Regions from separate parts of the Lentibacillus songyuanensis genome, predicted to be linked through region 3. Evidence: riboswitches for the same ligand, from Rfam matches in the RefSeq annotation. Region 3 holds a riboswitch; each other region holds the start of a gene.
The links. A riboswitch is a leader RNA that binds a small molecule or an ion and turns the genes downstream of it on or off. The one in region 3 is predicted to bind S-adenosylmethionine.

Region 1 (4,659 bases), on a different contig from region 3:
AAGCATATGCAGGGGTTAATTCGAATCTAGCCGGCATCTTCCTTTCCTTTAACCGTATTAAAAGATGGATTAGGAATATTCCTAACTGTAAATGCCATTGCATTGCCAAATTTTTTTATTTCAACATCCATTGGATTTCCATCAATGTTCTTAACTGCCGTGAGTCTGGACACTAAAGCGTCTATTTCAGACTGTTCTATTCTCCGGGCAAAACTTTCCGTTAAAACACATGACATCGTTACACCTCATTATTGATTATTGGTACTTTAATTTCACGCACACCTATTCATTTCAATATGATCCGTTAACAAAAGTATGCAAATAGAATCCCTCTCAATAATACATCATTTTAAAATTTTTTAAAAATAAAGTATATTAAAGCATGCTACATTCATAATGGAATAAACAATATTAATGCAGAAGAAATCATTTCTATGAAGTTAAAAACACTTCTAAACTATCGTATGGCTTATGCAAGTGATGTTGATCCGAATAATAAAGAAGAACAAGTCATTATTATTTGGATCAACTTGTTCTTCCTTCATGAATGGGATTTTATTTCCCCCTCTTAATTCAACTTTTCACATGCTGTCTTCGGTACCAGTTCTTGAATGCAACGGATTTGTACTGACCTTCTCCTGTTTGTCGGGAATAAAAATAATGGTAGCAATAAAAAGACCAATCACAATCATAAACAAACAAATACCAAGCAATCCTAGATTATAAATGGGTTGAAATTCTATAGATAACCCTAACGTAATCAATAAACTTACACACAATGCATAGTAGCCTTTTTTTGCATTGGAAAATAGATAACTAACTTGATATGTTCCGGCTGTTTGTACTAGGGTAACCAGTACAATTGTCGCTATATTTGCAGACATACCAATCCACACGGGATGAATATTCAAGTAGAATTCGTCCGGTTTCCAACCACCAAGCTGATACCAGAGCGTACCGGAGACAAATCCCGCGATCATCGAAGCAATGACAGCTTCTTTTGTTGCCAATCGCCAAAATAACACGGCAACAACTGGAGCAAACGTGGCGGAATTTCGCATCGTCCACGCCAATACGTTCCACCAGGCAGATTGTTCGGTTCGCAACATTCCGAATGTAATCATTAAGCCGGTTAACACAAGTAACGATACCTTCGTATACGTGATCAATTGCTTAGGGGACGCGCTGGGATGTAGTGCACTGCCAACATCTTTTCCTAAACTTGTCGCACCAGAAAATTGACATGGTGCTCCCCAGCTTAATGCACAAGCCCATATCCCCAAGAAAAACAGGCCAACAAGCGGTGCGGGAAGAACTTCCATTAAATACTGAGGTAAAGCGACTAGCCCCAAGGTTTGTCCAGGGACAACAATCGCCGCTGATATTCCAAACAATGTTCCACATACAATGAATGGAAGCCCAAATATAACTGCGAGTTTTAAACCTTTTTGCCCCTCTTTAGGCGTACGGCAAGACAACGCCATTTGGAAAGCTGCCTGTGCCAGAATAACATTAACTAAGAATGTACCAAACCAAGCAACAATTACTTGAATGCCGACACCGTCGAATTGAAACATGTTCGGATTGGAAGAAGCGAATGAAGCTAGTCCATCTATACCTGGGTTAATGAAAAATGCAGTGATGCCGATGATAAACATTACGATAAACAAACCAAAATTGACTGTTTGAGTAAAGGCAATTGACCACATACCGCCTGCTTGTAAATATAAATATAAGAGAATCGCTGTAAATGCCACCGACATTGTTAAAGAAAAACCAGTGAATACATGCACGGCTGATGCAAATGCAATGGCAGTTGCAACCGACCACATTGGGAAAGTAAATGCAGTAATGGCACCGCCAATACCTAGTGCCTTCCTGCCAAAGCGATCACCGATTAAGCCAGTAACAGTCACCACGAGCTTTTCCCGAAATGGACCAATGATAACAAAGGCAATAATTAATATTTGTGTTGTTTCCGCAACCCCATACCAAATTGCCGATATCCCCGACAAGTATGACAATTCTACAATCGATATAAAGGTAGATCCGGAAAACAATCCAGTGATGCAAAATGCGACAATCCATTTGTTGAACGAGCGACCACCAATGAAATACCCTGTATCTTTATTCGCCCGTTTTCTAGATATATTGCCAATAAGTATTAACCCCAGTGTATAGATAATCGCAAACACGATTAGCCACCAACCATATGACGTCATAATAGTACCTCCAGTTTTTTGTTAGTTAATGCGAAACTATATAAGTAAAGTAATATGATCAATTTAATATGTTTTATGCCAATAAAAAACCTCCCCCCATTAATGAGAGAAGAATTTAAGGATACGTCCATTCTTCATCTCATCTTCAGAATACATCGTATTCTTCTGAAATTAGCACCGCGCCATATGCCGGTTGCTGAGACATCGCAGGGTCAGTCCCTCCGTCTCTCTGGATAAGATAAAAGCAATATAAAGTTGTTGTTATTATAAATGGCTAAATCATAATTGTCAATACAATCCGAAATATTTGCTTTTAAATATTCCAATCTGGTTAATCAGGAATAAATATTTCATGTTGTTCATGATTTTGATTTTGAAGGAAAAAAAGTATAGGACCATGACCATATAAAATCAACAATAAAAACTATCCCCCAAATCATCCCGATTGAATAAATTGTTTCGTTCGGATAAGGTGATTGTTCTGCAGTTCCTGCTTCGATCCATGAAAGATCACGAATATATTTGATCATTTCTTCCAGGCTACCCGTTCCATACATCCAAAACACGGATTGTACACCGACAAATACCACCAAATGTGCTATGGATGTCCAGCGGTATTTTTTTGCCAAATATTTCGGATTCTTATTTCTCTCCAAAATTTGGCGATCCTTTTCTGTCAACAGTTCTTTACCACGCCAGCCCCCAATTATCTTACGCATCCAGCGATCAAGCTTTTTGAAGTCAGCAATTCCAAATGTACATGCATAAATCACAAAAATGCTAATAATAATCTGGAAGGTGGAAATCTCTCCTGTTCTCTGATAGATCAAAACTGCGAGCAGTGCTTCGATAGCGATTAAGACAAGAAAAACAGCGATAAATAATGTGCTTGCCTTTTTCTTATCAAGAAAATACCGCACAACACCGAATAATAGAAGCGCCACCATGGATAACACTTCGATACTAATAAATATTTCCCATTGATACGTAAGAATGAACTCCATCAACCCACCGTTCCCCTTCCAATACAATAATAATCATAAGATTGCTGGTTGGCTTGTTTGCTAATTTTACCTCTTGATTTGTATATTTACTACTATCAATATAACGTATCAATCTTGAATAGTGAATAGAACTTGGAACTTTTTTCTGTTCTCTTGATAAAAGCATAGAAAAGAGGCTTTATGACGTGAAAAAGGAGCTCTCCTATCAAACGTTTAAATTTGACAGAAGTTCTCCTTTTCCTTGCATGCGTAACTATTATTCCAAGAAAACTGAACATGGAAATATAGCCTTTCGATTTGCTATAATTCAATTTATCAGCAGTTTGAACATTTTTATCAGCGATTTCTTCCAGTTTATCAGCGATTCACTATTTCAGTAAATCCTGATCTGTTCCCCTGTCCCGAATTAATCTTTTTCCTGTTTGATGGATGCTGTTGCACCTGGATGTTCCGGCCGTTTAAAGCCTTTGTCCAATCTTCCAGCATTTTCAATGTCTCCGGAAGCTTTATAGCCTGCAATTTCCATATTGGATGTTGTGCCATAGAAACCCATTCCACCAAGCTCTACATTCACATTTTCCTGTGTTGCTTCGGTTTGATTTTTTTCATCATTTTTATTTGCCATCATGCGCACTTCCTATACGGCTCATTGTCGTTTCTTCGTCTTTTTATTGTTGTACTTTTCCGTTGCGGTTAACGGTTCATTTGCAAATTCATGGTCAAAATCAGTTGATAAATTCTTCCTAACTGCCTGCTCATCACTCATGGCACCTGTGTTTTTATTTTTCTTCTCAGTCAATTTCTTTACACCTCCACCCATAGTTTTTTCAAAAACAAGGTGATTATCCATTTTGTTTATTTAACTGATCGATCGAGATGAACTTAAGGCACGATTTCAAAACGATGGGAAATTTGATTCAAGAAAGAATGCTGAGCTATCGAACGAATGATCTTTTCTTCGTTCGGCAGTTCACCCTCTTTCCGGATGACTATGTTAAGCTACTTCTCCGCGTTCAGTCTGGCGTGTTGCAAGCATAAAAAATACCACAGTGAAATTACTGTGGCAAAGATACACGTGATCATTATTTTTTATAAAGTTTCTTCCCAGCCAATCGCTCAATCAAGCTTGGGAACAACTGATACAGCTTTGCTCCAAATGCCATCCAGTGTGGTAAGTTAATCTCCCGCTTCTTTTGAAATAAATGCTTTATCACTTTTTTGGCTACCTTATCCGGATCAAGCATATAACGGGAGACATTTTTCTGGTATGAACCGGTTGGGTCTGCCTGCGTAAAAAAGTCCGTTTTAACCGGACCCAGATTAACTGCCGTAACGTAAATCTTTTTCCTTTCAACCTCTAAACGTAATACATTGGTAAAGCCCAAAACAGCGTGCTTCGTTGCCGCGTAAACCGCCGACTTTGGTGTCGCCAC
Region 2 (4,659 bases), on a different contig from region 3:
GAACAGCATTTAGGTGACGATATAGAAGTGGAGTATCAGACATTTCCGGATGGATCGGACTTTATGACAGCATTAGCAACAGGGGAAATTCAAGGTGGGCTAGTTGGCCCAGGACCAGCAATGAATAATTATATTTCTGGTGTAGATGTTGAAGTGGTGGCAGGCTCATCCACAGGTGGTACGGTCATTGTTGCCCGCAAAGACAGCGGCATCAAGACAGTAGATGATGTTAAAAACAACACGTATATAACGCCGGGCATTGGCTGTACACATGATGTGCAGTATGAAACTTATATGAAAGAATTGAGTGTGACCTCTAATCGGATAGGAGGTCAGATGAAACACGTCACAGGCAAACCGGCCTTATATCCAGCGATGTTTGAAAAAGGAGAAGTTGATATAGCAGCTGCTCCAGAACCGTGGGGATCCGTGTTAGAATTGAAGGAAGGGGCAAACGTTCTGCTTGATTCCGACGAAGTTTCTTTCGGTGAAAAATTACCAGCAGCTGTATTCGTGACAAGTTCCGAGTTTGCAAAAGATAATCCGGAATTGGTGCAAAAAATGGTCGATGCCCATATAGAATCGATTGACTATATTAACGAACACACGGATGAATCCATTGATATAACTATTCAAAGTATTGATGATATTACTGGACAGAAAATGGAGCGTGATGTCATGGAAAATGCCTGGAAACGCACACATTTCGTCTATGATGTGGATGTAGATACGATTCAAAAATTTGGTAACTCTTCTTTTGATTTACAATTTCTTAAAGAAAAACCCGATTTTAGTACGTTTGTTGACAAGCGTTTTATTGAATAACCAAAAGCCAGTCTTTAATTTCATTCATAAAGGCTGGCTTTTTAGTATCGAATTTGGGTCTATCCCGTTGTCCTGTTATGATGGGGTCTTAAATAATATTGAAATTCCCATTATTAGGAATAACTCAACACGGGGTAAATTATCTTTGCGTATATACTCCATACGCATTAGGGCTACCGAACGAGGGAAAAAACCCCCTCGTTCGGTCACTCAACACAAACGGCCGGGCGCTCTTTACCCGGTCCTCGTCTAATAGTTTATAGTCGTGATTCTTTGGCCAATACGGATAATGCCTGTTTTAAATCCTGTTTTAAATCATGGGCCTGTTCAATACCAACGGAAAACCGCAATAACCGATCATCGACACCGCGCCTTACACGTTCCGCAACCGGAATGTCGGCATGGGTCTGGGTTGCCGGGTACGTAATAAAGCTCTCGACACCGCCAAGACTTTCGGCAAATGTGATCAATTGCAGCTGCTGCAGGAATGAATCAACCCATTCGCTTTGCTGGAGGCGGAATGATAGCATGCCGCCTTTTCCCGGGTAAAGAACATCCGCTATTTCCGGTTGTTCACGTAAAAACGCGGCAATTTCTTGGGCGTTTTGTTGGTGTTTTTCCATTCGCAGTGAAAGAGTTTTTAGGCCCCTGATTAATAACCAGGAATCGAATGGGGACAACACCCCACCTGAGGCATTATGAATCATCGCTAATTGTTCACAGAGTTTTGGCCCTTTTGCCGCCACTAACCCCGCCAGCACATCATTATGCCCGCCAATATATTTGGTTGCACTATGAATCACAATATCTGCACCCAATTCGAGTGGACGCTGCAAGTAAGGGGTGAGGAACGTGTTATCTACAATTACTAACAGCTGATGTTTACGCGCAAGCTCGGCAATCTGTTGGATATCCACTTCCTGCATTAATGGATTTGTCGGTGTTTCAAGTAAAATCGCTTTCGTATTGCCGGTGATCAGCTGCTCCGTTTGAGCTAAGTCGGAAAAATCACTGTAGGACGTCTGAATCTGATAGTTTTCTGCATAAAGATCGAGTAATCGGTATGTACCGCCATAGATATCTTCTGTAACGATGAGCTCGTCACCAGATCGAAAAAGGGAAAATATTAACTGAATGGCAGCCATACCGGAACTACAGGCATACGCTCCATCTCCGCCTTCTAAATCCGCGAATGCTGACTCTAACAGATAGCGGGTTGGATTTTTGGTGCGACTGTAATCGTAACCGGTGGACCGGCCGAGCCCTTCATGTTTATATGCGGTTGATAAAAAAATCGGTGGATTAACAGCACCTGTTGCTTTATCACTGTAGCTTCCCAGTTGTGCTAACTTTGTTTCGATGCTTCTCTCTGTCATGTGATCATCTCCTGATAAAATGAATTTATTCCATATTCTCAAATACGAAAATAGAGGTCTTTTCACGTTCATGCGGGAAAAATATAAAACAGCCTCCACTTAAAAAGAAGAGACTGTAATATAAACGGTTGATGCTCTTCTTATCTTTCAAGCATGGCGCTTCTGGAATTGGCACAATACCTGTTTGGCTATTACAGGCTGTTGCCGAGGCTTCAAAGGGCCAGTCCCTCCACCTCTCTGGATAAGAAAATAGTATTTAAATTTTAGAATATTAATCAATACTTTACAATTATCTAGCTGGAAAGTCAAGCAAAAATTATGTAACAAACATATGATGGAAAGGATCTGCTATCAGCAGTTTCGCTAGGAAAGTTTAGTCAGTAGCAAATGGTGATAACGTTTGTTTTCCTTCGTAATTCCGTCATTACTGCTGTGATTCGCTGGGATGCTGACAGACGATGTTTTGTGCTATGATAGAGTAAAGGGGAGGTACATAATGGAGTTTACATCAATCGATTTTGAAACTGCTAATGCAAAACGTTACAGTCCATGCGCGGTTGGTATTGTTGTGGCCAATGAACATGAGATTGTTGATGAATATTATACGCTGATCAACCCATTAATGGAATTTAGTTCGTTTAACATTGCTATACATGAAATCACCAGTCGGGACATTGAAAATCAGCCTACATTTGCTCAAATTTGGCCGACATTACGTGAATATCTTCATAATCATCTGGTTATTGCTCATAATGCTAGTTTTGATATGAGTGTTATTCGTAATACGCTGGATTATTTTCAGATTCCATATCCGGAGCTGGATTACTTGTGTACGGCAACTATTTCCCGGAAAGTATGGCCACAGCTGCGGAATCATAAATTAAATACAGTCGCAGCCGAGCATGGAATCACATTTGAACACCACCACGCCTTAGAAGATGCCCGGGTGGCGGCGAACATCTTTCAACATGCGGTGGACCAGCATGGTGGTGTACTGGATTCATTACTTACCCATTGTCAAATGGATAAAGGCCGGATTTATGAGCATGGGTACAAAGCTCCGCGTATGAAACAGGTCAAAAAAGCCCGAAAGCTTTATTTCTAGTGGCCGATAGGGAGAGATGGTATAGTTACTCTCACTTGATATTATTAATGGCTATTTATATTTCATTTTTAGTGCTTTATGTGCGTTTTTTAGGTCATTTTGCAATAACTTTTCCAAATCATATGCCGGATATTCTCCTTTTTCGAACATGTATGAAAATACATTGGCATGGGCTTCAATCGCTTTTTGCAAGTGCTGATTTAATGTTTCCCTTAGTTGAGGAGTAGCGACTTCTGTGATGGAAGCGGCATAATTTTTCACACACGATTTGGTTAAAACTAATAAGTCGCCAGCGTAAAAGCTGTTTCCAAGCTCGCGAAACCCCTCTTCCCCTTCTGTCTCTCTGGGCGCCAACGAATAAAATTGTGTAAGTTCCTTTAAATTGTTTTCCATATCTTTAATACATTGCACATACAAATTACGGAGCATGTTATCTTTGACGTCACCAACCGCATGCTTTAATTTCATTAATCCGATCGATTGAAATGCTACAAGTTCGTGTATTTCAAGTGTTTCATGCCAAGCGAGATGCTTTGGGCGGTTTTTTCTTGATGTTTCCATTGTGTCAGGTTCCTCCTTTAAACTAGTCAATTTCACTATATTCAACAACCCATGATTAGGTACTGTATAATGTGATTTTGGGCGATAAGATTGAAAAAATAGTGCTATATTCATAGGAAGTAAAGTGATAGTATAATAGTATGAAGGGTTAAGTGTTTGGACTTTTAATACAAAGGAGAGGTTACATATGGCATTATTTGATGAATTGCAGCACGAATTAGCCCCGGATCGTGTTACTAAAAATGAAACGATATTGGAGCAGCATAGCAGTGATGAATCCTATCATACCCCACATTTGCCGGAAGTAGTCGTTTTTCCGGAAACGGCCGATGAAGTGAGTACTATTATCAAATTGGCAAACAAGTACGGGCAAACGGTGGTTCCATTTGGGGTTGCTTCCAGTTTGGAGGGGAATGTGATCCCGTATGAATCCAGTATTGTTGTAGATTTTTCACTAATGAATAAGGTGTTGGAAGTACGGGAAAATGATTTTCTTGTGCGGGTACAGCCTGGGGTAACACGATCCCAGTTGGATAAAGAATTGAAAAAGTATGGGCTATTTTTCTCGGTTGATCCGGGAGCAGATGCCACACTTGGCGGGATGGCCGCAACAAATGCAAGCGGTACAACGGCAGTAAGGTATGGAATTATGCGTGATCAGGTAAGGGATATGGAGGTCGTTCTTGCTGATGGATCGATTATTCATACGGGTAACCTGGCAGCGAAGTCCTCTTCCGGTTATCATTTGAGCGGTATTTTTGTCGGATCGGAGGGGACGTTGGGCTGTTTTAC
Region 3 (4,659 bases):
AAGGAAGGCTTTGATATCGGGTTTATTTTCGTTATGTTCGCTATCCTGTTTTTCTTCCTGCGTCTGATCGGAATCGGTTTGCGGTTGCTTTTCATCTGTAGACCTTTGCTTGGAAGATGGCTCCTGAATGGTCTTTTCTACCTGTTCTGTTGGTCCAAAGTAAATGAAGGATATTCCGATGCCAATCACAACTAGTAAAATCAAAAATATAATTGCAAATTTCTTCAAAATGTATCACACCAATACGAAATAGTTCTTTATTAATAATATGCGGGAATTGTAATGATTAAGAACAAAAGCAACAGCCCTATAGCTGTTAGATTAGAGCGTCCCGCTTCAGGCTTTTATATGTTTATGACGTTTTCTTTGGCTAGTATATCATGTTTTTGTAGTCGATATAGCTTGTTATAAAATTGTAATGAAATTGTTTAAAGGGATGGTCAAAAAATAAAAGAACTGGTGAAAGACACAAGAGGCTGCCCCCTTTTTGCGAGACAGCCTCTTGTATCTTTAACTATTCTTGTTCATCATACGCTAACAGTTGCTTGTTCAGTCGTATTTCCGCGTAAGCGAACAAATTTCTCATATAGTTTTACTCCGGTGACAACCGTGATACCAGCAGCTTCAGCATGTTCAAGTGTTGGCTCCGTTCCAATCAGTTGTTCAATCCAGAGAATCTTGCCTTCCTTGTTGATAAATTGCTCAATCGTGCTGTTAGGGACAGGTCCTTGTTTGAGCCAAACAGTATCAATCGCAGCCTGTGTATCCTGCAGCTGGTTTGTATCATTTACGTGGATAAGCTGATAGCCAAGCTGTTTTAATTGGTTTGTTTCCTGTTCATTATGACCCTCACCAACTACAGCGATCGTTTTTTGCCTTAAAGCACCATTTTCCCGGATGAATGGGGAAGAAAGCAACCATTTTACTGCATCAGCCTTTGTAGCTTGGCGACTTGGCTTTGTATTGGTAGCTTTGGCGATCGCCTGATCTAAATCGCTTAGAACATCATCGACCTGTTCAATACCAATAGAGAGCCGAACTAATTCCTCGCTTACCCCGCTTTTTTTGAGGTCCTCGGCACTCAATTGTTGATGGGTAGTCGATGCCGGATGGATAATCAATGATTTTGCATCACCAACGTTTGCCACATGGGACCAGATAGAAATGTTGTTGATCAGTTTTCTGCCGGCATCTCGTCCGCCTTGAATACCGAATGTAATCATCGAGCCAAAACCTTTTTGTAAATATTTCTTTGCTAAGGAATGTGCCGGATGGTTCTCTAGACCTGGATAATTCACCCATTCCACAGCAGGGTTGGCTTGTAAATAGGCAGCCACTTTTTCTGCATTTTTATTATGTCGTTCCACCCGCAAATGCAAAGTTTCCAGTCCTTGTAATAGTAAAAACGCATTATGCGGGCTTAAGCAAGCGCCGATATCCCTTAATAGCTGAACCCGCAGTTTTGTGGCAAATGCAGCAGGGCCGAGGTCAGCATAACGAATGCCGTGGTAGCTTTCATCAGCTTCGATAAAGCCGGGGAAGTTTGCATGATTCCAATCAAACCGGCCGCCATCAACGACAATGCCGCCAATCGAGTTTCCGTGTCCGCCAATCCATTTGGTTGCAGAGTGGATGACAATGTCAGCTCCCCATTTAATTGGCTGGGCAGAATATGGTGTCGCAAACGTGTTGTCCACAATTAAAGGGATATGGTGTTCATGGGCGATGCCTGCAATCCCTTCTATATCTAGTACGTTTAGACTAGGATTGGTGATGGTTTCACCAAAAATCGCCTTCGTTTTTGAGGTGATAGCTGAACGAATTGCCCCCAGGTCTGTCCCATCCACAAAATTCACTTGGATCCCATAGCGAGGCAAGGTCGTCGAAAATAAGTTATATGTTCCACCGTATAAGTTGCTATCAGCAATAATTTCGTCACCGGCCCCGGCCAGGTTCAAAATAGCTAACGTAATGGCAGCCATACCAGATGATGTCGCAACGGCTGCAGATCCATCCTCAAGCTGTGCTACCCGTTCCTCAAATACGGCGCATGTCGGGTTGCCAAGCCGTGTGTACAGATAGCCGGGCTCGGCTAAAGAAAATAAATTTTGTGCATGCTCAGTGTCGCGGAATACATAGGAAGTAGTTTGATAGATCGGAACAGCACGTGACCCGGTTGTTGGATCCGGTTCCTGTCCCCCGTGAAGTATTACTGTTTCTGGATCGTGAAATTGAAAGTTTGACATAAAAAATTCCTCCTTTTGTGGTTGGTTAATATGTTGGAAGGGAGTATTACAAAAGCCCCCTTCCTAAGAAGAGGGCGTATACGTCAACGTTCCTCCTCTTATCTACCAGATCAAGTCGACCTGTAGGATGTAGCACCTTTCAAAGCTGGTTATCAGCCTGATGGTTGCCGGGCTTCACAGGGCCTAATCCCTCCACCACTCTTGATAAGAGATATGAAATTTTAGAAAAATTAATGTAACAAGAATTATATACCTAAATTCAATCATCCGTCAACTATTTTGATAAAAATAATATGAATTTAAATGAACGTAAATACTGTCCAAGTTAGATAGAATACTGTCGGAACTCAAAAAATACCGTCCAAATCATGGAGGCTGCTAAATAGATTCGTTTTGAAAACCTTTGTATCTCGCACGTATCGGGCTTGCTGACGCACGTTTCAGCCCGTTTTCTTCCAAACGATTATGAAAAGGTGCTTTTTCAGTGAGCTCCAAATCATGATGTTGCCTTTTTTCGCTTTTTCGCTGGTCTATGTTGCACGGACGTCATGTAAATGATTAATGCGATCCAGATGAATGCAAAGGATACCATATGGGCATGGGTGAATGTCTCATGATAAAGAAACACGCCGAGCAAAAGCATGATGGTTGGTGCAATGTATTGTAAGAAGCCGACCATGGATAATGGAATTTGCTTGGCTCCGCTGGCAAATAGCAAAAGCGGAATGGCTGTTGCAACTCCGGCACCAATTAACAAAAGTGGTGTGCTGGTAGACATGTTATTGATAGTAAATATGTGCGCAGGTACGGCAGCAACATAAATCAATGCCAGCGGTGTGACGATCATGGTCTCCATTGCCAGGCCAAACATCGCTCCAATATCCACCGTCTTTTTTAACAATCCATACAACCCGAATGTGATAGCCAACGCTAAAGAAATCCAAGGAAACACTCCATAACTGACCGCAAGATAGATGACACCAATCGCTGCAATGAGAAACGATGCAAGCTGCTGTCGGGTCAATCGTTCTTTTAAAATAATCATGCCTAATAAGATGCTGACCAGCGGATTCATATAATAACCAAGGCTTGCCTGGATCACATGTTCAGTGTTAACGGCCCAAATATAGGTAAGCCAATTGAGACTAATGATAAAGGAAGCAGACGAAATACCGATTAATTTCTTTTTATTTTTAAAAATGGCTTTGCATTCTGCGATAAATGGAGACCACTTTTTTAGTACAAGAATAATAGCGATCATAAATAAGAAGGACCAGATAATGCGATGTGCCAATATAGTGCCTGGTTGGACATTATCGACCAGTTTCCAGTAGATTGGCAGAATCCCCCAAAATATGTAGGCGAATGTAATATAAATAATTCCCATTTTTTGCTCTGCTTGCTTCATTTATTGCTTCTCCTTCCTGGAAAATTCCCCAAAATCCATTGGTTCGAAATAAGCCAATTTTAGAGGGTGGTTGAAAAAAAGGCAATTATCTTGCTTGTGCAGGGACACTCGTAAACGCTTTGCCAACCAAAAAAGTGAGAACAATCTCCGGAAACCGCTTTCAAGGATAAGCCTTTTCCGATATCATAGAAGTAGGAAGAGAAATGCATGAAGGAAAGGGAGAATGACATGACAGAGCGATATAAACATTTCGAAACATCCGTCATTCACGATGGATATGATGCAAAAGAAATGCTTGGCAGTTTAACGCCGCCATTATTTCAGACATCCACTTATACATTTGAAACAGCAGAGCAGGGGGAGCGACGCTTTGCTGGCGAAGAAGCGGGTTATATTTATTCACGATTGGCGAATCCAACGGTGAAGGTGCTGGAGGAACGAATTGCTGCGCTTGAAAATGGCGAGCGCGGATTAGCATTTGCCTCCGGTATGGCTGCCATATCGGCGGTTCTGGTTGCGTTGACCAAAGCAAATGATCACATTGTTTGTTCATCCGGGTTGTATGGATGTACATTTGGTCTGTTGTCGATGATGGAGGAAAAATATGCGATCACCCATGACTTTTCAGAAATGGATTCGCCCGAGGAACTCCAAGCCCGTATCAGGCCGGAGACAGCATGTATTTATGTAGAAACCCCGGTTAACCCGACGATGAAGCTTATTGATTTGGAAATGGTTGCCCAGGTGGCAAAAGAATATAATATCCCGGTGGTTGTGGATAGTACATTTTCTTCCCCATATTTACAGCGTCCGCTTGATCTGGGCTGTGATGTTGTTGTTCATAGCGCAACCAAATATATTGGTGGCCATGGGGATGTGGTTGCAGGACTTGCTGTAGGGACGAAGGAATTCCTGGATTCGGTACAAATGACCACCCAGAAGGATATTGGTGGTATTATGTCACCATTTGATGCCTGGCTATTGATTCGTGGACTAAAGACGTTA

Region 1: it holds a riboswitch for S-adenosylmethionine, as region 3 does, so the genes downstream of both, WMZ97_RS18895 (sodium:solute symporter family protein) here and WMZ97_RS01975 (PLP-dependent aspartate aminotransferase family protein) in region 3, are expected to answer to the same signal.
Region 2: it holds a riboswitch for S-adenosylmethionine, as region 3 does, so the genes downstream of both, WMZ97_RS10995 (methionine biosynthesis PLP-dependent protein) here and WMZ97_RS01975 (PLP-dependent aspartate aminotransferase family protein) in region 3, are expected to answer to the same signal.

What each region holds. Positions count from the first base shown of each region.
Region 1 is NZ_JBCLVH010000026.1:53,128-57,786, reverse strand. It holds partial or broken gene WMZ97_RS18900 (GNAT family N-acetyltransferase) at 1-236, opposite strand, end outside; gene WMZ97_RS18895 (sodium:solute symporter family protein) at 582-2,222, opposite strand; SAM riboswitch class I at 2,359-2,462, opposite strand; gene WMZ97_RS18890 (hypothetical protein) at 2,582-3,226, opposite strand; gene WMZ97_RS18885 (hypothetical protein) at 3,633-3,854, opposite strand; gene sspO (small acid-soluble spore protein O) at 3,873-4,025, opposite strand; gene WMZ97_RS18875 (SDR family NAD(P)-dependent oxidoreductase) at 4,309-4,659, opposite strand, start outside.
Region 2 is NZ_JBCLVH010000009.1:91,974-96,632, reverse strand. It holds gene WMZ97_RS11000 (aliphatic sulfonate ABC transporter substrate-binding protein) at 1-825, shown strand, start outside; gene WMZ97_RS10995 (methionine biosynthesis PLP-dependent protein) at 1,083-2,201, opposite strand; SAM riboswitch class I at 2,339-2,449, opposite strand; gene WMZ97_RS10990 (3'-5' exonuclease) at 2,698-3,306, shown strand; gene WMZ97_RS10985 (spore coat protein) at 3,358-3,867, opposite strand; gene WMZ97_RS10980 (FAD-binding oxidoreductase) at 4,055-4,659, shown strand, end outside.
Region 3 is NZ_JBCLVH010000001.1:423,458-428,116, forward strand. It holds gene WMZ97_RS01970 (SGNH/GDSL hydrolase family protein) at 1-228, opposite strand, end outside; gene WMZ97_RS01975 (PLP-dependent aspartate aminotransferase family protein) at 528-2,246, opposite strand; SAM riboswitch class I at 2,342-2,457, opposite strand; gene rarD (EamA family transporter RarD) at 2,743-3,654, opposite strand; gene megL (methionine gamma-lyase) at 3,862-4,659, shown strand, end outside.